4 regions of the Methylobacterium sp. A54F genome follow, and region 4 is predicted to be linked to each of the others. Evidence: predicted binding sites of a transcription regulator. Region 4 holds the regulator's gene; each other region holds the start of a gene.
What was found. Region 4 encodes PhoB, which activates phosphate uptake and scavenging genes when phosphate is short. Its sites were predicted from a motif close to TGTCATNNANCTGTCAT; they were not measured.
Positions count from the first base shown of each region.

Region 1: the regulator PhoB is predicted to act here: its motif matches at 2,638-2,654, upstream of ACLBXP_RS05645 (putative 2-aminoethylphosphonate ABC transporter substrate-binding protein).
Region 2: the regulator PhoB is predicted to act here: its motif matches at 2,075-2,091, upstream of ACLBXP_RS02760 (alkaline phosphatase).
Region 3: the regulator PhoB is predicted to act here: its motif matches at 1,848-1,864, upstream of ACLBXP_RS10590 (RNA degradosome polyphosphate kinase).

Region 1 covers NZ_JBKFBF010000002.1:417,238-422,339, forward strand. The annotation lists gene ACLBXP_RS05635 (putative 2-aminoethylphosphonate ABC transporter permease subunit) at 1-399, opposite strand, end outside; gene ACLBXP_RS05640 (putative 2-aminoethylphosphonate ABC transporter ATP-binding protein) at 396-1,487, opposite strand; gene ACLBXP_RS05645 (putative 2-aminoethylphosphonate ABC transporter substrate-binding protein) at 1,551-2,588, opposite strand; gene phnX (phosphonoacetaldehyde hydrolase) at 2,807-3,634, opposite strand; gene ACLBXP_RS05655 (2-aminoethylphosphonate--pyruvate transaminase) at 3,662-4,777, opposite strand; gene ACLBXP_RS05660 (LysR substrate-binding domain-containing protein) at 4,887-5,102, shown strand, end outside.
Region 2 covers NZ_JBKFBF010000001.1:552,004-557,105, reverse strand. The annotation lists gene ACLBXP_RS02760 (alkaline phosphatase) at 1-1,929, opposite strand, end outside; gene ACLBXP_RS02755 (class I SAM-dependent methyltransferase) at 2,151-2,789, opposite strand; gene dnaJ (molecular chaperone DnaJ) at 2,956-4,107, opposite strand; gene dnaK (molecular chaperone DnaK) at 4,381-5,102, opposite strand, start outside.
Region 3 covers NZ_JBKFBF010000005.1:201,835-206,936, reverse strand. The annotation lists gene ACLBXP_RS10590 (RNA degradosome polyphosphate kinase) at 1-1,776, opposite strand, end outside; gene ACLBXP_RS10585 (outer membrane beta-barrel protein) at 2,084-3,361, shown strand; gene ACLBXP_RS10580 (hypothetical protein) at 3,447-4,169, opposite strand; gene ACLBXP_RS10575 (AI-2E family transporter) at 4,215-5,102, opposite strand, start outside.
Region 4 covers NZ_JBKFBF010000001.1:389,660-394,761, forward strand. The annotation lists gene pstC (phosphate ABC transporter permease subunit PstC) at 1-78, shown strand, start outside; gene pstA (phosphate ABC transporter permease PstA) at 90-986, shown strand; gene pstB (phosphate ABC transporter ATP-binding protein PstB) at 1,022-1,840, shown strand; gene phoU (phosphate signaling complex protein PhoU) at 1,873-2,586, shown strand; gene phoB (phosphate regulon transcriptional regulator PhoB) at 2,615-3,316, shown strand; gene ACLBXP_RS01935 (GcrA family cell cycle regulator) at 3,367-3,906, opposite strand; gene ACLBXP_RS01940 (patatin-like phospholipase family protein) at 4,274-5,102, shown strand, end outside.

The DNA of each region.
Region 1 (5,102 bases), on a different contig from region 4:
CAGCGAGGGCGCGAAGATCGGCAGCAGGGCGGCGGCCAGCAGCAGCCCCTTCAGCCGCATCCGCGTGCGGGTGAGCGCGTAGGCGTAGCCGAAGGCGAGGGGCAGCACGATCGCGGTCGCGAGGAAGGCGATGGTCAGGCTGTTGACGAGGGCGCCGACGAGGGTCGGCGTCGCGAAGTAGGTGCGGAAGTTCGCGAGCCCCGCGAACCCGCCCTCGGGGGCTTCGAGGCTCTTCACCAGGAGGCTCGCCAGGGGTGCGGCGATGATCAGCAGCAGCAGGGCCGCGAGCCCGGCGATCAGCAGTCCGGCGACCAGCGCCTCCGGCACGCGCCGCGGCGCGGCGGCGGCCTGCTGCGGCAGGGCGAGGGGTGCGGTGCCGCCGACCATCGCCGTGCTCACGCGGTGACCGCCGGGAACGCCCGCAGGGCCTGCGGCGGCAGCGCGACGTGCAGGAACTGTCCCTCGGCGAGGCCGAGGTCGCCGCGCAGGTTCGCGGACACGTCGGCGACGAGGGAGCCGCCGAGATCGCGGCTCGGCTCCAGCCGCATCCGGTAGAAGGACCCCAGGAATTCCAGGCTGCGCACCCGGACCTCCAGGGCGTTGACGTCGGTCGGCGCCACGTTGCCAACGCGGATCTCCTCGGGCCGGAAGCCGAGGCGGATCGGGCTGCCCGGATGAAAGCCGCCGCTCGCGCAGCGCAGGTCGACCAGGCCGACGCGCACGCCGCCGGCCTCCGCGACCGTGGCGTTGAGGAAGGTCATGGCGCCGATGAAGTCGGCCACGAAGGCCGAGGCCGGGTTCTGGTAGATGGCCTGCGGGGAGCCGACCTGCTCGACCCCGCCGCGGTTCATCACCACCACCCGGTCGGCCATGGCGAGCGCCTCCTCCTGGTCGTGCGTGACCATCACGGTCGTGATGCCGAGGCGCCTCTGGAGGTGGCGGATCTCCTCGCGCAGCCGCGTGCGCACCTTCGCATCGAGGGCCGAGAGCGGCTCGTCGAGAAGGAGGAGTGACGGGGAGGTCGCGAGCGCGCGGGCCAGCGCCACGCGCTGCTGCTGCCCGCCGGAGAGCTGCACGGGGTACTTCCGCGCCTGGTCCGGCAGCCCGACGAGGTCGAGGAGTTCGGCGACGCGGGCCTCGATGCGCGCCCGCTTCATCCGCCGGTTGACGAGCCCGTAGGCGACGTTGGCGCCGACCGTCAGGTTCGGGAACAGGGCGTAGGACTGGAACACGATGCCGAAGTCGCGCTCGGCGGGCGGCGCGCGCGAGACGTCGACGCCGCCGAGCTCGATCCGGCCCGCATCCTGCCGGTCGAGCCCCGCGATCAGCCGCAGCAGGGTGGTCTTCCCGCAGCCGGACGGGCCGAGGAAGCAGACGAACTCGCCGCGGCCGATGGCGAGGTCGATGTCGTAAAGCGCCCGGAAGCTGCCGAACGACTTCGACAGGCCGGAGACTTTCAGGAACGGGTCCGGATCGCGGATCGTCATGCTCGGGCTCTTGCTGTCCTGCCGGAATCGTCCGCCGTGCGACGGCCGCGTGGCGGCCGGGGCCTACTTCTTGGCCGCCTTCGATTCGTAGCGGCGCGACCATTCCGCCAGGATGCGCTCGCGATTGTCCGCCATCCAGGCCAGGTCGTTCTTGATCATCGCCGCTTCGGCATTGGCCGGATAGTTCGGCGGGGTATTCTGCACGCCCGGGTAAGCGACGATCGCGTAGCTCTTGGCGTAGAGCTCGCTCGCCGCCTTGGTGGCGCCCCAGTCGGCGACCTTGCGGGCCAGCTCCGGCTGCTTGGAGGTCGCCACCACCGCCATGGCCTCCTCGTCCCAGCCGGTGCCATCCGCCGGCACGATCACGGCGAGGGGCGCGCCCTTGGTCGTCTCGGAGGCGCCGCGCATGTCGAGGGAGAGCCCGGCGACGCGCTCGCCGCGCGCGGCCTGCACGCAGGGTGCCGAGCCCGAATGCAGGTAGGCGGCGATGTTCTCGTGCAGCTTGTCCATGTAGGCCCAGCCGGCCTCCTCGCCCATGCCCTGCAGCCAGCCCGCCACCATCAGGTAGCCGGTGCCCGAGGAGGCGGGGTGGGGCATCACCACCTTGCCCTTGAGCGCGGGCTGCAGCAGGTCGGCCCACCGCTCCGGCGCCTTGACGCCGTCCTTCTCGGCCTCCGCCGTGTTGAAGCAGACGACGCCCAGATACGCGTCCATCCCGGTCCAGCTGTAGGGCGGGGTCGGGTCACGGAAGCTCGCCTTGAGGGCGTCCGCGCCCTTGGGCTGGTAGGCCGCGAGCAGGCCCTGCTTCTCGAACATCAGGAGGCTCGAGGCGGCGAGACCGATCACGAGGTCGGCGCGGGGGTTGTCCTTCTCGGCCAGGAACCGGGCCGTGATGACGCCCGTCGAGTCCCGGACCCAGACCACCTCGACCTCGGGGACCGCCCGCTCGATGGCGCTCTTGAACGGTCCGAGCTGATCGTTCTCGAGCGCCGTGTAGACCGTGAGCTTGGTCCGCTCGGCCGCGGCCGCCGGCCCCGCAAGCGCCAGCGCCAAGCCGAGGGCCGGTGCCAGGGCTGTGCCGAGAAATGCGAGGGCTCTCATGGTCGACGCTCCGTTCCGTTCGTGTCCGGGCGCTTTTAGGGCCGCGACTGTGACAGTATAAATACAAGATCCACCTGCCAAGTCCGGTATTTTTGCAGTGTGCGATCAGTTCTTGTGCAGTCTTTCCGATCAGCGCTGAAATAGAACATGGCACGGCGACGCACCCGCTCGCCGTAAGCGAGCGGGTTCGCAGGGTATCGCCCCGGGAAGGGCGCGGATCAGCAGGCCTGGGGCATGCGCCCGGCGGCCAGCAGCCCGTTGATGTCCTCGACGACGCCCGGAAGCTCGGCGATCGTGTCGATCAGAAAGTGCGGACGCGAATCCGCGAACAGGCCGGCGATGCGCTGGCGCTCGGCGGCCAGGCGCTCGGGCGGGGTCGCCCGGAAGGCGTCGTAGGTCAGACCCAGCGCATTGCCCGAGCAGGTGAGCGCCACGGTCCACATGCCGGCCCGGCGCCCTTCCAGGATGCCCGGCACCGTGTCGTCGACCTTCACGCAGGCGGCGACGTCCTCGATGCCGAGCGCGATGACGTTGGCGAGCGCCTGGGCCGGGTGCGGCCGGCCGTTCGGAACCGCGTCCGTCGCCACCACGTGGTCGGCCTCGTAGCCGTTGGTCTTCGCGAGCGCCACCACCCGCTCCATCACCCGCCCGGGGTAGCCCGAGCACGAGCCGATCTTCAGCCCGCGTGCCCGCAGGGCTGCGATCGCGTCGAGCGCGCCCGGGATCACGGCGGAATGCTCGGCGATCTTCTCGATCTGCAGCGGCATGAAGCGCTCGTAGATCGCGGTCACGTCGTCGTCGGTGGCCGCGCGCCCATGATGCTCGGCGTAGCGGGCGGCGATGGCCGGGTCGTTCAGGAGGGTCCGGATGTGGTCCCACTTGCCCATGCCCATGGGCCCGCGCGCCTCCGCGAGGCTCACCGGGACCCCGAACTCGCCGAACGCCTCGACGAAGATCTGGGTCGGCGCGAAGGAGCCGAAATCGACGACCGTCCCGGCCCAGTCCAGGATCGCGGCCTGCAGCCGGCGCGGCGGTTGATAAGCCATGGGGTTCGCTCTCCGGAAGGCGCCGCGTCAGATGTGGTCGATGCCGAACTCGGCCAGCGCGTCGGCCACCGCCGCCACCGCGCGGTCGATGTCGTCCGGCGTGATGGCGCCGATGCAGCCGACCCGGAAGGTCTCCACCTGCGTGAGCTTGCCGGGGTAGAGGATGAAGCCGCGCCGCCGCACGGCCTCGTAGAAGTCCACGAAGCGGTAGCGGCCGTCCCGCGGCGCGTGGAACGTCACGATGATCGGCGCCTGGATCTCCGGCGCGAGGAAGCTGCGGAAGCCGAGGCGCTCCATGCCGCCGATCAGGGCGGCGCAATTGGCCGCGTAGCGATCGTGCCGGGCGGGGAGCCCGCCCGCCTCGTCATACTGGAGGAGCGCCTCGTGGAGGGCCGCCACCACGTGGGTCGGCGGCGTGAAGCGCCACTGGCCGGTGCGCTGCATGTAGGTGTGCTGGTCGTGCAGGTCGAGCGCGAGCGAGGCGCAGTTGCCGGCCGCCTTCTCCAGCGCCCCGGCGCGGGCGATCACGAAGCCCATGCCGGGCACGCCTTCCAGGCACTTGCCGGACGCGGCGATCAGCGCCTCGAAGGGCACCCGCTTCGCGTCGATCGGGAGCGCTCCGAAGGAGCTCATCGCATCCACGATGAGCCCGCGCCGGGCCTCGGCCACGACCTGCGCAATCTCTTCGAGCGGGTTGAGGATGCCGGTCGAGGTTTCGCAGTGGATGAGCCCGACGTGGGTGATGGCGCGGTCCGCCGCCAGGATGCGGGCCACGTCCCCGGCGGAGGTCGGCACGTCCTCGGCGGTCTCGTGCGTCACGAACGGGCGCCCGAGCGCCTCGCAGATCTTCGCGAGGCGCTTGCCGTAGGCTCCGTTGATGCAGACGAGGATCTTGCCCGCGCGCGGCACGAACGTGCCCACCGCCGCCTCCACCGCGAAGGTTCCGCTGCCCTGGAGCGGCACGCAGACGTGGCTGCCGGTGCCGCCCGCCACCGCCACCAGGGCATCGCAGAGGCGCGCCGTGAGGGCGTTGAAGCTGCCGTCCCAGGACCCCCAGTCCGTCAGCATCGCGGCCTTGGTCCGCTCCGAGGTGGTGAGCGGGCCGGGCGTCAGCAGGATGGGCGCGGGCGCTGCGGTCATCATCGTCCTGCCTCGGCGTGGCGGTTCCGGGAGACGCATCTTGTGTTCGGGCGAGCCATCAGATCAAATCGTTTGTCGTGATGTCACGCATCAGTCTCGCCGATCGGTCGCGATGAACCTGTTCCAGCTCCGGGCCTTCGACGCCGTCTCGCGGGAGGGCAGCTTCACCCGCGCCGCCGCCCGGCTCTGCATCAGCCAGCCGGCGGTGACCGGCCACATCAAGGCGCTGGAGGCCCACTACGACCTCGTGCTGTTCCGCCGCGCCGGCCGAAGCGCCGAGCTGACGCCGCAGGGGCGCGCGCTCGCGGAGCTGACCGGCCCGCTGTTT
Region 2 (5,102 bases), 160 kb from region 4:
GAGATCGTCGCCCCGGTCGCCGGACAGCACGTCGTCGCCCTGGCCGCCCAGCAGCGTGTCGGCGCCCTGGCCGCCGAACAGGCTGTCGGCCCCGTCGTCGCCGAGCAGGAGGTCGTTGCCGAGGCCGCCGAAGGCGAGGTCCGCGTCGGCGCCGCCGAGCAGCGTGTCGTTGCCGAGATCCCCCGAGAGGCGGTCGGCGCCGAGATCGCCCGAGAGGTAGTCGCCGTCCTGGCCGCCGTAGAGGGTGTCGGCGCCCTGCCCGCCGAACAGCGTGTCGGCCCCCTGGTTGCCGTAGAGGGCGTCGGTGCCCTGGTTGCCGGTGATCAGGTCGGCCCCGGCCGCGCCGACGATGAGGTCGTTGCCGCCGCCGCCGGCCAGCGTGTCGCTGCCGGCGCGCCCGTCCATGACGTCGTTGCCGCCGCGGCCGTCGAGGCGATCGCCCGCGTCGGTGCCGATCAGGTTGTCGTTGCCCTCGGAGACCTGCGTCACGCCGAGGCGGAGCTGCGCCAGGAGGTAGTCGCCGAGCTCGGCCTCGTCCGTGAAGGCGCGGCCGCTGCCGACCGTCTGCCCCTGGGCGTTGACGAAGCTGTCGCGCTGGTCGGCGAGCTGGGTGAGCTGCGCCGAGCCGGCGCCCGCGGCGAAGAGCGGGATCACCTGGTTCGAGTGGTTGGTGGAGAAGAACAGGCCCTCCGGCACGCCATCGCCGTTCCGGTCCGGCTGAACGGGCTGGTAGGGGATGGTGGCGCCCTCGGGCCCGAAGAACAGGTGGTCGTGGTCGGCGGTGACGATGAGGAGCGTGTCGTCGAAGGTCGCGGCGCTCTCGGGGGCGTTGATGTAGTCGACCACCGTGCGCACCGCGTCGTTGAAGTCGATGTACTCCTCGATCATGCGGCCGCGGTTGTTCGCGTGCATGGCACGGTCGACGGCGCCGCCCTCGATCATCAGGTACATGCCGTCCGGGTCCTGGCCGAGGCGGTTCAGCGCGGCGCGGGACAGCTCGGAGAGCGTCGGCGAGGTCTCGAGGCGCGGCACGCTGAAGGGCACCTCGGTGGCGTTGGCCGCCGCCGCGCCGTCGCGGTTGAAGTTGCTCGACGTGAAGGCCTGCGTGATCATCGCGAGGCGCTCGGTGGTGGGCGTGCCGGTGCCGGCCGCCCGGATCGACGCGCGGTCCTGCAGGAGCTGCCAGCTCTGGCCGTCCTGCGAGCGGAAGGTGTCGCTCTTCAGCGCGCCCCACAGCTCCGGGCTGATCCACTGGTAGTTGGCGGTGGCGCGCAGGCGGCCGTTGTCGTCGTAGTCCGGGTTGCCGGTCCCCCCGATCACGTCGAGGGTCCCGGTCGCGAACATCTCCAGCGCGATCTGGTTGGCGTTGGCGCGTGAGATGTTGTGGGCGCCGCCGAGGGCGGAGGGGGTCGCGTCGGAGAACTGCACGGTGGTGACGACGCCGGTGGCGAGGCCCCGCTGGTGGGCGAGCTCGGCGATCGAGTAGAGCTCGGCGCCGTTGCCGTCGACGTCGATGGCGTTGTTGTAGGTCTTGTCGCCGGTGGCGATGGACGAGGCGGTGTTGCCCGAGTCCGGATAGGTGTTGCGGTTCCACTCGTAGCCGGCAAACGCCCGGGGCTGGCCGTTCGGGTCGGTGCCGGCGGCCGGCGCGAAGTCGTAGTTGCGAGCGGGGTCGTAGACCACAGCGGGGTTCTGGGCGAGGCCGAGGTCACCCGGGACCGGCGTCGTGCGGTTGTCGAGGGGGTAGACCGACTGGGCGGTCGCCGTGAAACCGGGGCCGTCCGCCACCAGCGAGCGGCCGGCGATGCCGGCGCGCGGGTCGCCCGAGGCGAGGCCCTGGAGGTAGAGGCGCGTGGCTTCGAGCGTGTTAAAGCCCGCGCCGTCGGCGATCATGACGATGACGTTGCGGACGGGACCGGCGGTGGCCATGGGATCGAGCGCTTCCTAATGCGGGCGCACGCTCCCGTTCCGGATCCCGTGAGGGCTCCCGGTCGCCGCAACCCTGATTCGCGAGGTGGATCGGGCGCCGGGGGATCCGGGCCGGAAACATCCGGAAACGGTATTGCGGCGGCGTGCGACAGCCGGATGAAGCGCCGGCTATCGACCCGAGGAATTCAACGCAAATTAACGAAAAGCGCGAGGCGCGCAGCTCAGGGCCGGCGGTAGGCCCAGACCCGGGCCGGCGGCAGGTTGAGCCAGACCCGGTTGGACCCGCTCGCCGTGTAGCTGCCCGCGGCGCAGCGGGCCGGGATCGGCGGTACCACGGCGTAGGTGAACTGCACGAAGGGGGCGCCCGGATGCATCAGGTCGTGGGCGGTGTTGAGAAGATCGAGGCGCTGCTCCAGGGGCTTGGTGAACAGCGGCAGGCTCGACACGGTCGCGGCAGCCGGCCGGTCGAGCAGGGCGCCCACCGTCTCGCGGATGTTGTAGGCATCGCCCCGCAGCACCGTCACGCCGGGAAAGCGGCGGCGCAGCAGCTCGCAGAAATCGGGGTTGAACTCCACGAGGATCAGTCGCTCGGCCGAGACGCCGCGCCGGATCAGCGCCTCGGTCACCGGGCCGGTGCCGGGTCCGAGTTCCACGACCGGGCCGTCGAGGGCCGGGTCGACGAAGGCCGCCATGGTGCGGGCGAGGAGCCGCCCCGAGGGCGTGACCGCGCCGGTGACGAGGGGCCGCTCGAACCAGGAACGCAGGAAGCGCGCCTCGTCGTCGAGCCCGTCGCGTCGCTGCGCCCGCAGGTTCCCGGTTGCGGCCAAGGCTTTCGCGCTGGAACGGCGTAACGGCGGCAAGACCGTAGTCCCTCGTTCTGGGGTGGCGTCTTTGCAGGCTAGACGACGAAAGGCTTCTTACAGTCAAGGCGAGGCGCGCGCATAGCACCTTGGCGTGCCTGCGCGGCCACGGAAAGCCGGCCTCTCCATAACCGGACAGGCCCCGATTGGATCCGGGGGCTCGAACTCACTGGCGCGCCGAGCCGCCGAAGCCGTCGAAGAAGTCACGCACCTTGGAGAAGAAGCCGGCGCTCTCCGGGTGGTTCTCGTCCGAGGCGGTCTGGTCGAACTCCTGAAGGAGTTCGCGCTGGCGCTTGGTGAGGTTCTGGGGCGTCTCGACGAAGACCTGGATGTAGAGGTCCCCCACCTCGCGCGAGCGCAGCACCGGCATGCCCTTGCCCTTGATGCGGAACTGCTTGGCCGTCTGGGTGCCGGCGGGGATGCGCACCTCCGTCTGCGAGCCGTCGATCACCGGCACGGTGATCTCGCCGGCGAGCGCCGCCGTCACCATCGAGATCGGCACGCGGCAGAACAGGTCCGCCCCGTCCCGCTGGAAGAACTCGTGCGGCTTGATCGAGAGGAAGACGTAGAGGTCGCCGGACGGGCCTCCGCGCAGGCCGCTCTCGCCCTCGCCCGCGAGGCGGATGCGCAGGCCGTCGTCGACGCCCGCCGGCACGTTGATCGAGAGGGTGCGCTCGCGGTTGACCCGGCCGGCGCCGGCGCAGTTCGGGCAGGGATCGTCGATCACCTCGCCGCGGCCGTGGCAGTTCGGGCAGGTGCGCTCGATGGCGAAGAAGCCCTGAGCGGCCCGCACGCGCCCGTATCCCGCGCAGGTCGGGCATGTCCGGGGCTTCGAGCCGGCCTTGGCGCCCGAGCCCGCGCAGACGTCGCAGGTGACGGAGGTCGGGATGCGGATGGTCTCGGCCTTGCCCGCGAACGCCTCCTCCAGGGTGATCTCGAGGTTGTAGCGCAGGTCCGCGCCGCGCTCGCGGCCCGGCTGGCCGCCGCGCCCGCGGGTCTGGCCGCGGCCGTCCCCGAAGAAGTTGTCGAAGATGTCCGACATGAAGTCGCCGAACTCGTTGCCGAATCCGGGGCCGGCCCCGCCCGCGCCCTGGCTGAAGGCCGCGTGGCCGAAGCGGTCGTAGGCGGCGCGCTTCTGGCCGTCGGAGAGGCACTGATAGGCCTCGTTGATCTCCTTGAACTTGATCTCGGCTTCCTTGTCGCCGGGATTGCGGTCCGGATGATAGGTCATGGCGAGCTTGCGGAAGGCGGTCTTCATCTCGCCGTCCGTGGCGGTCTTCACGACCCCCAGGATCTCGTAATAGTCCCGCTTCGACATACCTGCCCTCGAGGGTCCTTCACGTGCGCCCTGCCTGCGCGCGGCGGGGCGGTCGGCCGATTCGTGCAACGATCCGGATCAGGGGCTCTATCACGCACCCGTGCCGGTTGGTCAAAATCCTCATCCCGGACATCCGCCCCTGGGCCGGGCGCCCCCGCCGTTGCGCGCCTGGGCGGCCCGGGCGCCGGCTCCGCCGATGCGAGGCCGGCCGCCCAAGCAAAGGCGGGGCCGGATCGCTCCGGCCCCGCGTTTCGGCATAGGGTACGGGCCCGATCAGGCCCGCTTCTTCTGGTCCTTCTCGTCGACCTCCTGGAAGTCGGCGTCGATGACGTCGTCCTTCTTCTCGGCGCCCGCGGCCGCCTCGGCGGCACCCTCGGGACCGGCCGCCTGGCTCGCGGCGTACATGGCCTCGCCGAGCTTCATCGAGGCCTGCATCAGGTCCGTGGTGCGGGCCTTGATGGTCTCGACGTCCTCGCCCTCGAGCGCGGTCTTGAGCGCGGTGATCGCCGTCTCGATGCCGCCCTTGTCGGCCGCCGAGACCTTGTCGCCGTACTCCGCAACCGACTTCTCGGTGGCGTGGATCAGGCTCTCGCCCTGGTTCTTCACCTCGACGAGTTCGCGGCGCTTCTTGTCGGCCTCGGCGTTGGCCTCGGCGTCCTTGACCATCTTCTCGATGTCGGCGTCGGACAGGCCGCCCGAGGCCTGGATGCGGATCTGGTGCTCCTTGTTCGTCGCCTTGTCCTTGGCCGTCACGTTGACGATGCCGTTGGCGTCGATGTCGAAGGTCACCTCGATCTGCGGCATGCCGCGGGGCGCCGGCGGGATGCCGACGAGATCGAACTGGCCGAGCAGCTTGTTGTCGGCCGCCATCTCGCGCTCACCCTGGAAGACCCGGATGGTGACCGCGTTCTGGTTGTCCTCGGCCGTCGAGAAAGTCTGCGACTTCTTCGTCGGAATGGTGGTGTTGCGGTCGATGAGCCGGGTGAACACGCCGC
Region 3 (5,102 bases), on a different contig from region 4:
CCGCTCCAGCTCCGCCGGCTCGGCGTAGCCGGTGATGAAGTTGAAGATCCGGCTCACGTCCCGGGCGATGGCGGGGTCCGCCGTGAAGAAGGACAGGTCCGTGTAGATGCGCGCGGTGATCGGGTGGTAGTTGCCGGTGCCGACGTGGCAGTAGGTGACGAGGCGGTCGCCCTCGCGGCGGACCACCATCGAGAGCTTGGCGTGGGTCTTCAGCTCCACGAAGCCGAACACCACCTGCGCGCCGGCCTTCTCGAGGTTGCGCGCCCAGCGGATGTTGGCCTCCTCGTCGAACCGGGCCTTCAGCTCCACCAGGGCGGTGACCGACTTGCCGGCCTCCGCCGCCTCGGCGAGCGCCGCGACGATCGGCGAGTTCGAGGAGGTGCGGTAGAGGGTCTGCTTGATCGCCACCACGTTCGGGTCGCGGGCGGCCTGGGCGAGGAACTGCACCACCGAGTCGAACGACTCGTAGGGATGGTGGACGATGAAGTCCTTCTGGCGGATCGCCGCGAAGACGTCGCCGCCCGATTCCCGGATGCGCTCGGGGAAGCGCGGGTTGTAGGGCTTGAACTTCAGGTCCGGCCGGTCGATCCCGACGATCTGCGACAGCTCGTTCAGCGCCAGCATCCCCTCGACGAGGAAGATCGCGTCCGTGGCGATCTCCAGCTCGTCCGCCACGAAGGCGCGCAGGTCCTCGGGCATGCCGGCCTCGACCTCGAGGCGGATCACCACGCCGCGGCGGCGGCGCTTCAGGGCGCTCTCGAAGTGGAGGACGAGGTCCTCGGCCTCCTCCTCGATCTCGAGGTCGGAATCGCGCACCACCCGGAAGGCGCCCTGCCCCTTCACGAGGTAGCCGGGGAAGAGCCGGGCCGTGAAGGTCACGATCACCTGCTCGATGGCGATGAAGCGGGCGACCGGGTCGCCGCTGCGGTCGGGCAGGCGCACGAAGCGGTCGAGCACGCCCGGCATGCGGATGAGCGCTCGGAGCACCCGGCCGTCGCGGGGCCGCACCAGCATCAGGGCGATCGTCGAGCCGAGGTTCGGGATGAAGGGGAACGGGTGCGCGGGATCGATGGCGAGCGGCGTCAGCACCGGGAAGACGTGGCTGAGGAAGTAGTCCTCGAGCCAGGCCGCGTGCTCCGGGTCGAGGTCGCCGGGCTCGACGAGGTCGATGTCGGCCCCGTGCAGCTCCGCGCGCAGCTCCCGCCAGCGGGCCTGCTGGTCCTCGGCGAGGCGCGCCACCTCGGTGGCGATTCGGGCGAGCTGCTCGGAGGGCGAGAGCCCGTCCTGCGAGGGCACCGTCAGGCCGGCCCGGACCTGATCGTGCAGGCCCGCCACGCGCACCATGAAGAACTCGTCGAGGTTGTTCGCCGAGATCGAGAGGAAGCGCAGCCGCTCCAAGAGCGGGTGGCCGGCATTCGAGGCCTCCTCGAGCACCCGCCGGTTGAACTGCAGCCAGGACAGCTCGCGGTTCACGAATCGCTCCGGGGCGTGGCGCAGCGCCCGGCCCGCCTCCAGGACGTTCTCCCGCGCGGGCGGCTCGACCGCCTCGGCCGCCGGGGCGGCGGCGACGGGCCACTCGTCGGGCTCCTCGGTGACCGGCGCCGCGGGCGCCTCGGCCGGCCGCCGCGTCGTGCGGGCGCCGTGGGCGCGCCGCACCGGCTGGGCCCGGCGCTCCGCCGCCGGCCGCGCGGCCGGACGCTCGGAGGTCCCGCCGGACGCGGCGCCGACCTCCTCGTCCGCTGCCTCGTCCCGTCGCGCCTCGGCGTTCGGATCCATCTCGGACAACGACGCTCCTCCTCGGTATCCTCGTCGGCGAGGCACCCCTAACATGGGCGGGCCCCGCTCATTTGACAGTTCGATGACATTTTTGCCGGCGAACCGGGCCGTCCTGCGCTGGCTCCCCGGCGGCATTCGTCAAGGCTTCGTTAAGGCCACCCCGCGCGGTACGTTGCCGAAATGCCACGTTTCCGAACACAGCGGCGTGAATGCCCAATATCTATGCAATCGCCTAAAAATGGATTTTGCCCTGAGCGGGTCGAGGATGGCAGCTTGACAGTACAACGACGCATCCGAGCTGAGCATCATGGCGCCCCGCATCCTTCTGACCGGCCTGACCGCCGCCCTGCTGTCTTCGGTGTCCGCCTTCGCGGCCGACCTGACCCCGAAGGCCCCCCCGCCCCCGGCAGCGCCGGAGGTCTGCAAGGCCGCGATCACCTTCCCGGCCTTCGGCGGCGTCATCAAGCAGAACCCGAACCCGGCCTGCATCACCACCGCCATCGGCGACATCTACGTCGGCGGCGCCGTGACCGGCTACGCCTACAACTACAGTGACCGGCTGCCGTCGTTCTACACCCCCCTGGTTCCCGGCCAGAACGACGACCGCGTCGCCCGCGTCGACTTCAGCAACGTGCAGGCCTTCATCCAGAAGGCCGACGGCCCGTTCCAGTTCTACGTGCAGACCGGCCTCTACTCGATCCCGGCGCTCGGCTTCCCGACCTTCAGCGCGATCGACCAGACCAACCTGCTGTTCAGCCCGGTGCCGGTGGTGTTCGGCAAGTGGGCGATCAACGACGAGTGGTCGGTGCAGGGCGGCCGCATGCCGACCAACATCGGCTCGGAGCTGGCCTTCACCTTCCAGAACCTGAACATCTCCCGCGGCCTCCTGTTCAACCAGGAGAACATCATCAACCAGGGCGTGCAGGTGAACTACGCGAGCGGCCCGCTCTCGGCCTCGATCGCGGTCACGGACGGCTTCTACTCCGGCGAGCTCAACTGGGTGACGGGCGCGATCACCTACAAGCTCGACGATGCCAACACCATCGGCATCAACGGCGGCACGCACTTCTCGAGCTACAACAACCTCAACCAGAGCGCGCGGTTCTACTACGCCACGCCGCTCACGCTGCAGAACAGCAGCATCGTCAGCGCGAACTACACCTACGCGGCCGGCCCCTGGATCGTGACGCCTTACGTCCAGTACACGAACGTCGAGCGCAACGGCATCATCCCGCTCGCCGGCGCCGAGACCTTCGGCGGCGCCATCCTGGCGAGCTACGCCTTCACGGACAACTTCGCGCTGGCCGGCCGCTTCGAGTACATCGCCCAGAGCGGCAACCGCTTCCTGCAGGACACCACCAACGTGCTCTACGGGTCGGGCAGCTCGGCCTACTCGTTCACGATCACCCCGACCTTCACCTTCGACCGGTTCTTCATCCGCGGCGAGTACTCGCACGTCGAGCTGGTGGACTTCGTGCGCGGCGACCTCGCCTTCGGCGGCGTCACCCCCGGCCTCGGCTTCGGCCCCCTCGGCAACAAGCGGGGCCAGGACCGCTACATGGTCGAGACCGGCTTCACCTTCTGAACCGTCCGACCCCTCACGGCTTCGAGGGCCGCTCCCGCACCGCGGGGGCGGCCCTCGGCGTTTCGGCATCGCTGGTGCCGGCCGGTCAGCCCTCGTCCTCGGCGTCGCCGCCGAGCCCGAGGCGCTCCAGCACGGCGAGCGCCAGCGGCCGGGTGATGCGGCGGTGCCGGCCGAGGGCGTCCCGGTCGAGCTCGGCCACGACCGCGCGGGCCCGCCCCAGGGAGCGGTCGATGCGCAGGGCCACGGCATCGACGACGCCGAGGTCCACCACGAGCTGCCGGTCCACGAACAGCTTGACGAGGACGGCCCGCAGCAGGGCGTCGTCGGGCGGCAGGATCTCGGCGCCCGGCGCGAGGCGCAGGCGCGAGCGCAGGTCCGGGGTTGCGAGGCCGATCGCCTCCACCGCGAGCGCGCTCGTCAGCAGCACGGCGCAGGCCCGCTCCCGCGCGAGGTTGAGCAGGTGGAACAGGGCGGCCTCGTCGCGCCCCTCCGGCCGGTGGATGTCCTCCACCACCAGGGCCCCGTTCGAGACGAGGTGGGTCGGGTCGGCCCCCTGAATCGCGGCCGCCGGCACCGTCCAGGCGTGGGCGCGCGTCGCCCAGATCGAGGCGAGGTGGCTCTTGCCGCTGCCCATCGGGCCGGTGAGGAGCAGCACCGTGTCGGGCCAGTCCGGCCAGGCCTCCACCAGCCCGTAGGCCGCCTCGTTGGCGGGGCCGACCAGGAAGTCCTCGCGGCCGTAGCGCGGGTCGAGGGGCAGGTCGAAGGCGAGCTGCCGGGGGGGCGCGTTCTCGCGCTTCGGGTCCGTCATGGGCCGGTCAGGTCGGCCACGGAGCGGCCCGGGTCAAGGCCGGGATCACCGGTGCTCCTCCGGCAGCAGCAGGGGCTGCTCCGCGTGGAACAGCCGGCTCTGCAGGTAGCGCGCGAGGGCGAAGCGCACGAGCACGCCGATCGAGGCCGCCACCGGCACCGCGAGCAGCAGCCCCAGGAAGCCGAACAGGGAGCCGAAGGCGAGGAGCGCGAACATCAGCCAGACCGGGTGCAGCCCCACCGAATCGCCGACGAGCTTCGGCGAGATGATGTTGCCCTCCAGGAACTGCCCGACCAGGAACACGCCGACCGTGGCGCCGAGGTGCAGCCAGTCCGAGCCCGGCCAGAACTGCACCAGCGCGACGCCCACGGAGAGGAGGAAGCCCGTCAGGGTGCCGACGTAGGGGATGAAGGTGAGGAAGCCGGCGATCAGCCCGATCAGGACGCCGAAGTTGAGGCCCACCAGCCAGAGGCCCAGCGCGTAGAACGTGCCGAGGATCAGGCAGACCAGGGTCTGGCCGCGGACGAACCCGATGATCGCCCGGTCGATCTGCGCCGCGAGCGCCCGCACCGTCAGCCGGTGCCGGGGCGGCACCCAGCCGTCGATGGCCGCCACCATGCGGTCCCAGTCGACCAGGATGTAGAAGGCGACCACCGGCGTCACGACGAGGAGCGAGGCGATCGAGATCAGCGCCTGGCTGCCGGACCAGATCGACTTGAGGAAGGCGAGGAGCCAGGCGCCCCCCTGCGTCGCCAGGGTGCCGACCGACGCCTGCAGGTCGGTGAGGACGTTGGCTCCGCCGATCCGCTCCAGCAGCGGCCCAGCCCGCTCGGCGATGATCCCCTGCAGGCGCGAGACCATGGCGGGCATGCTGGCGATCAGCCCGGCGACCTGGCCCGCGATGAGCGGCACGAGGATCAGCAGCGTCACCAC
Region 4 (5,102 bases):
GGCAGCATCCTGTTCGTCATCACCTTCTTCGTCCTTATCATCGCCCGCCTGCTGACGCGCCGCGTCAAGGCCGCCTGAGGTCCGCGACCATGGACGCACGCTCCCCCCTCGCGACCGTGGACGCGCCCCGCCGCAGCGGCGGCCGCGTCCGGCCGTCCCGCCGCGTCGCCGACCGCGTGCTGCGCACCGCCTGCCTCGTCGCGACGGTCCTCGGCGCGGTGGTGCTCGGCTCGATCCTCCTGATGCTGATCGTCGAGGGGATCCGGGGCTTCTCGCCGACCCTGTTCACCCAGCCCACGCCCGGCCCCGGCAGCGAGGGCGGCGGCATCGCCAACGCGATCCTGGGGAGCCTCGTGCTCACCGCGATCGGCATCCTGGTGGCCACCCCGATCGGTCTGATGGCGGGCACCTACCTCGCCGAGTACGGGCGCGGCTCACGCCTCGCCGACGTCATCCGCTTCCTCAACGACATCCTGCTCTCGGCCCCCTCCATCCTGATCGGTCTGTTCGTCTACACCCTGATGGTGCGGCCGATGGGGACCTACTCGGGCTGGGCCGGCGGCGTGGCGCTCGCCATCATCGCGACGCCCGTGATCGTGCGCACCACCGAGGACATGCTCCGCCTCGTGCCCGGCACCCTGCGCGAGGCCGGCGCCGCCCTCGGCGCCCCGCCGTCGCGGGTGATCATGAGCGTCACCTGGCGCGCCGCCTCGGCGGGCGTCGTCACCGGCATCATCCTGGCGCTCGCCCGCATCGCCGGCGAGACGGCGCCGCTCCTGTTCACCGCGCTCAACAACAACTCGTGGTTCAACGCCAACCTGCTCGGCGGCGTCCCGAACCTGCCGGTGATGATCTACCAGTTCGCGCTGTCGCCCTATCCGAACTGGCAGGGCCTCGCCTGGGCCGGCGCCCTCCTCATCACCGTGACGATCCTCGCTCTCTCGATCGTCGCCCGCCTCGTGATCAAGCCCCAGCGCGCGCGCTGAAGGCCCCGCAAAGGACGTCCCCCATGAGTGCTCCCATGAGTGCCGCCCCGACCATGACGGCCCCGCCCATCGGCGCCAATACTCATGCCGACGAGGGCGCTCCCGTGCGCATCGCCGTGAAGGACCTGAACTTCTACTACGGCGGCTTCCACGGCCTGAAGGGCATCAACCTCGACTTCCACGACCGGCAGGTGACCGCGCTGATCGGGCCCTCGGGCTGCGGGAAGTCGACGCTGCTGCGCACCTTCAACCGGATCTACAGCCTCTACCCCGAGCAGCGCGCCGAGGGGCAGATCCTCCTCGACGGGCAGAACATCCTCGACCCGAAGGTCGACCTCAACGAACTGCGCGCCCGTGTCGGCATGGTCTTCCAGAAGCCCACGCCCTTCCCGATGTCGATCTACGACAATGTCGCCTTCGGTCTGCGCCTCTACGAGCGCCTGCCCAAGGCCGAGCTCGACCGGCGCGTCGAGGAATCGCTTCGCAAGGCCGCGCTGTGGGATGAGGTGAAGGACAAGCTCAAGCAGCCGGGCACCGGCCTGTCGGGCGGCCAGCAGCAGCGCCTCTGCATCGCCCGCACGGTGGCCCAGCGCCCGGAGGTGATCCTGTTCGACGAGCCGACCTCGGCCCTCGACCCGATCTCGACGGGGCGCATCGAGGAGCTGATCGAGCAGCTCCGCTCCGAGTTCACCATCGCCATCGTGACCCACAACATGCAGCAGGCGGCCCGCATCTCGCAGTTCACCGCCTTCATGTACCTCGGCGAGCTGGTCGAGTTCGGGCCGACGAACCGCATCTTCATGAACCCGACGAAGCGCCAGACCCAGGACTACATCACCGGCCGCTTCGGCTGATCCAGCCCGAGGTTGAGCGAGGAGCCGACCGGATGCCCGACCACATCGTCAAATCCTACGATGCCGACCTCGACGACCTGCGCCGCTCGATCTCCGAGATGGGCGGCGTGGCCGAGAAGATGATGACCGACGCCACCGACGCGCTGGTGCGCCGGGACAGCGTCCTCGCCCAGGCCGTGATCGCGGCCGACAAGCGCCTCGACGTGCTCCAGCGCCAGATCGAGGAGGGGGCGGTGCTGCTCATCGCCCGCCGCCAGCCGCTTGCCATCGACCTGCGGGAGACCATCTCGGCGATCCGCGTCTCGGGCGACCTGGAGCGCATCGGCGACCTCGCCAAGAACATCGCCAAGCGCGTCGTGGCGATCAGCGACCAGCCGCAGGCCCAGAAGATCGTCGTCGGCGTCCAGCACATGAGCGACCTCGTGCAGGAGCAGCTCAAGGACGTGCTCGACGCCTACGCGAGCCGGGACACCACGGCCGCGCACGACGTGTGGGAGCGCGACGGGGCGATCGACGCCCTCTACAACTCCCTGTTCCGCGAGCTCCTGACCTACATGATGGAGGATCCGCGCAACATCTCGTTCTGCACGCACCTCCTGTTCTGCGCCAAGAACGTCGAGCGCATCGGCGACCACACCACCAACATCGCCGAGACGATCCACTATCTCGCCACCGGCGAGACGGTGGCCGGCGACCGGCCCAAGAACGACGCCTCGAACTACGCGACCGTCACGCCGCAGGCGTGAGGCGCCCTCGGACACGACGACCGCGCGCATGAGTACCCGGATCCTGATCGTGGAGGACGAGGAGGCCTTGACCCTCCTCCTCCGCTACAACCTCGAAGCCGAGGGCTTCACGGTGGACAGCGCCGTGCGGGGCGACGAGGCGGACGTGCTCCTGCGCGAGCAGCTGCCGGACCTGATCCTCCTCGACTGGATGCTGCCGGGCCTCTCGGGGATCGAGCTGTGCCGGCGCATCCGGGCGCGGCGGGAGAGCGAGCGCCTGCCGATCATCATGCTCACGGCCCGCGGCGAGGAGGGGGACCGGGTGCGGGGCCTCGGCACCGGCGCCGACGACTACATCGTGAAGCCATTCTCGGTGCCGGAGCTTCTCGCCCGGGTCCGGGCCCTGCTGCGCCGCGCCAAGCCGGCCCACGTGGCGAGCCTCCTGGTGGCCGGCGACATCGAGCTCGACCGGGTGAGCCACCGGATCCGCCGCTCGGGCCGCGAGATCCATCTCGGACCGACCGAGTTCAAGCTCCTCGAATTCCTGATGCAGAGCCCTGGCCGGGTCTTTTCCCGCGAGCAGCTCCTCGACGGCGTCTGGGGCCACGACGTCTACATCGACGAGCGCACCGTCGACGTCCATGTCGGGCGCCTGCGCAAGGCCATCAACCGCCCGCGCCAGTCCGATCCGATCCGCACGGTGCGGGGCTCGGGCTACTCCTTCGACGAGATGTTCTCGGGAGCGGCGTGAGGCACTGCCGTCCTTCCCCGCGGCGCGGGGAAGGGGAGGCGCCGAAACCCTTACCGGAAGCCCGCGACGCGACGGTCGCGCTTGCGCTCGGCCGCGGGCTGGTAGGCGATCTGGGCGTGATGCGTGCAGTAGGGCAGGCCCGTGATCGAGCGGGCGCCGCAGAAGCGGAATTCCGGCGTCGTCGGATCGCCCATCGGCCAACGGCACATCGACTCGCGCAGATCCATGATGGTCACCCGCTCGGAGACGGCGAGGGCCACGGGCTCGGCCGCGGCCGGCGGGGCGGGCGGGAAGTCCGGGGTTGGCCGGTGCGCGGTGATCGTCGCCACGGGCTCCGGCATCTCGCTCTCGACGACCTCGACGGCGGCGACCTCGGCCTCGTCCTCGCGACCGCGGCGACGCCCCCCGGCGGCCTCGGCCCCCGGCTTCACGCGGCCCGCGAGACCCAGGCGGTGGACCTTGCCGATCACGGCGTTGCGCGTGACGCCGCCGAGCTGGGCTGCGATCTTGCTCGCGCTCTGGCCCTCTTCCCAGAGCCGGCGCAGCAGCTCGACGCGTTCGTCCGTCCAGCTCAGGCTCGCTTCGATCATCACCCCCTCCGCCCAACGATCATGCCGCGACGCGAACGCGTCTCCTCATCCGGCAAGCATCGATCCGCGCGAGCGGGCCGGCCGGTGGGAAGCACATCGATTCACGCCACTGATGATGGCCGCCACGGGTGGACCCCACGGCGACGGTCAGAACCTACAGGACGGCTCGCCGCCGATGCAAGCGCCCACGCTCCACACCGCGCCGGGGCCCGTCCGGTTTCCACCGGCAATGGCCGGCCGCCATCGTGGCATTCCGGCACCACTCGGGATGCGACTGCGCGTTGCAGCGTTGGCGCCGGAACGGTACAATGGCCAAGCTCGTTCTGGGCATGAGCGCCCGCAAGCTTGAGCGATTGGGACCCTGGCGATGTCGCGTCGGATCGGATGGATGCGCGGGTTCCTCGCGCTCTGCGCGGCAGGCCCGCTGGCCGCCTGCTCGTCGCTGCCGCGCACGCCCTACAGCGCCGAGCAGGCGGCCTACGCGAGCGTGCCGGGCATCCCCAACGCGCGCGCCTTCTCGGACGCCTCGGCCGAAACCTTCACGGAGATGGCGGGACGACCGGAGGCGCAGCGCAAGGGCTTTTCGTATCTCGCCCTCTCGGGCGGCGGCGGCGACGGGGCCTACGGCGCGGGCGTCCTCAACGGCTGGACGGCCTCGGGCACGCGCCCCGAGTTCTCGCTGGTCTCCGGCGTCAGCACGGGCGCCCTCATCGCGCCCTTCGCCTTCCTGGGCCCGGCCTACGATTCCTACCTGACGGACATCTACACGAGCGGCGTCGCCGAGACCCTGGTGCAGGCGCCGAGCCTCGCCAACGTGCTGTTCGGCTCCGGCCTGTTCGGCGACGGACGCCTGCGCGACCTGATCGGCCGCTACGTCACGCCGGACCTCCTCGCGGCCGTGGCGGCCGAGCACGCGAAGGGCCGGCGCCTCCTCGTCGTCACCACGAACCTCGACTCGCAGCGCGCGGTGATCTGGAACATGGGCGCGATCGCGGCGAGCGGCGCGCCGAACGCGGTCGATCTCTTCCGCGACGTGCTCACAGCCTCGGCGAGCATCCCGGCGGTGTTCCCGCCGCAGCTGATCGACGTGAGCGCGGGCCCGAGCGCGTTCCAGGAACTCCACGTCGACGGCTCGGTGGTCACCCCGGTCTTCACCCTGCCGCAGTCGTTCCTGCTGCGGGACGGGCGCCTGCGCA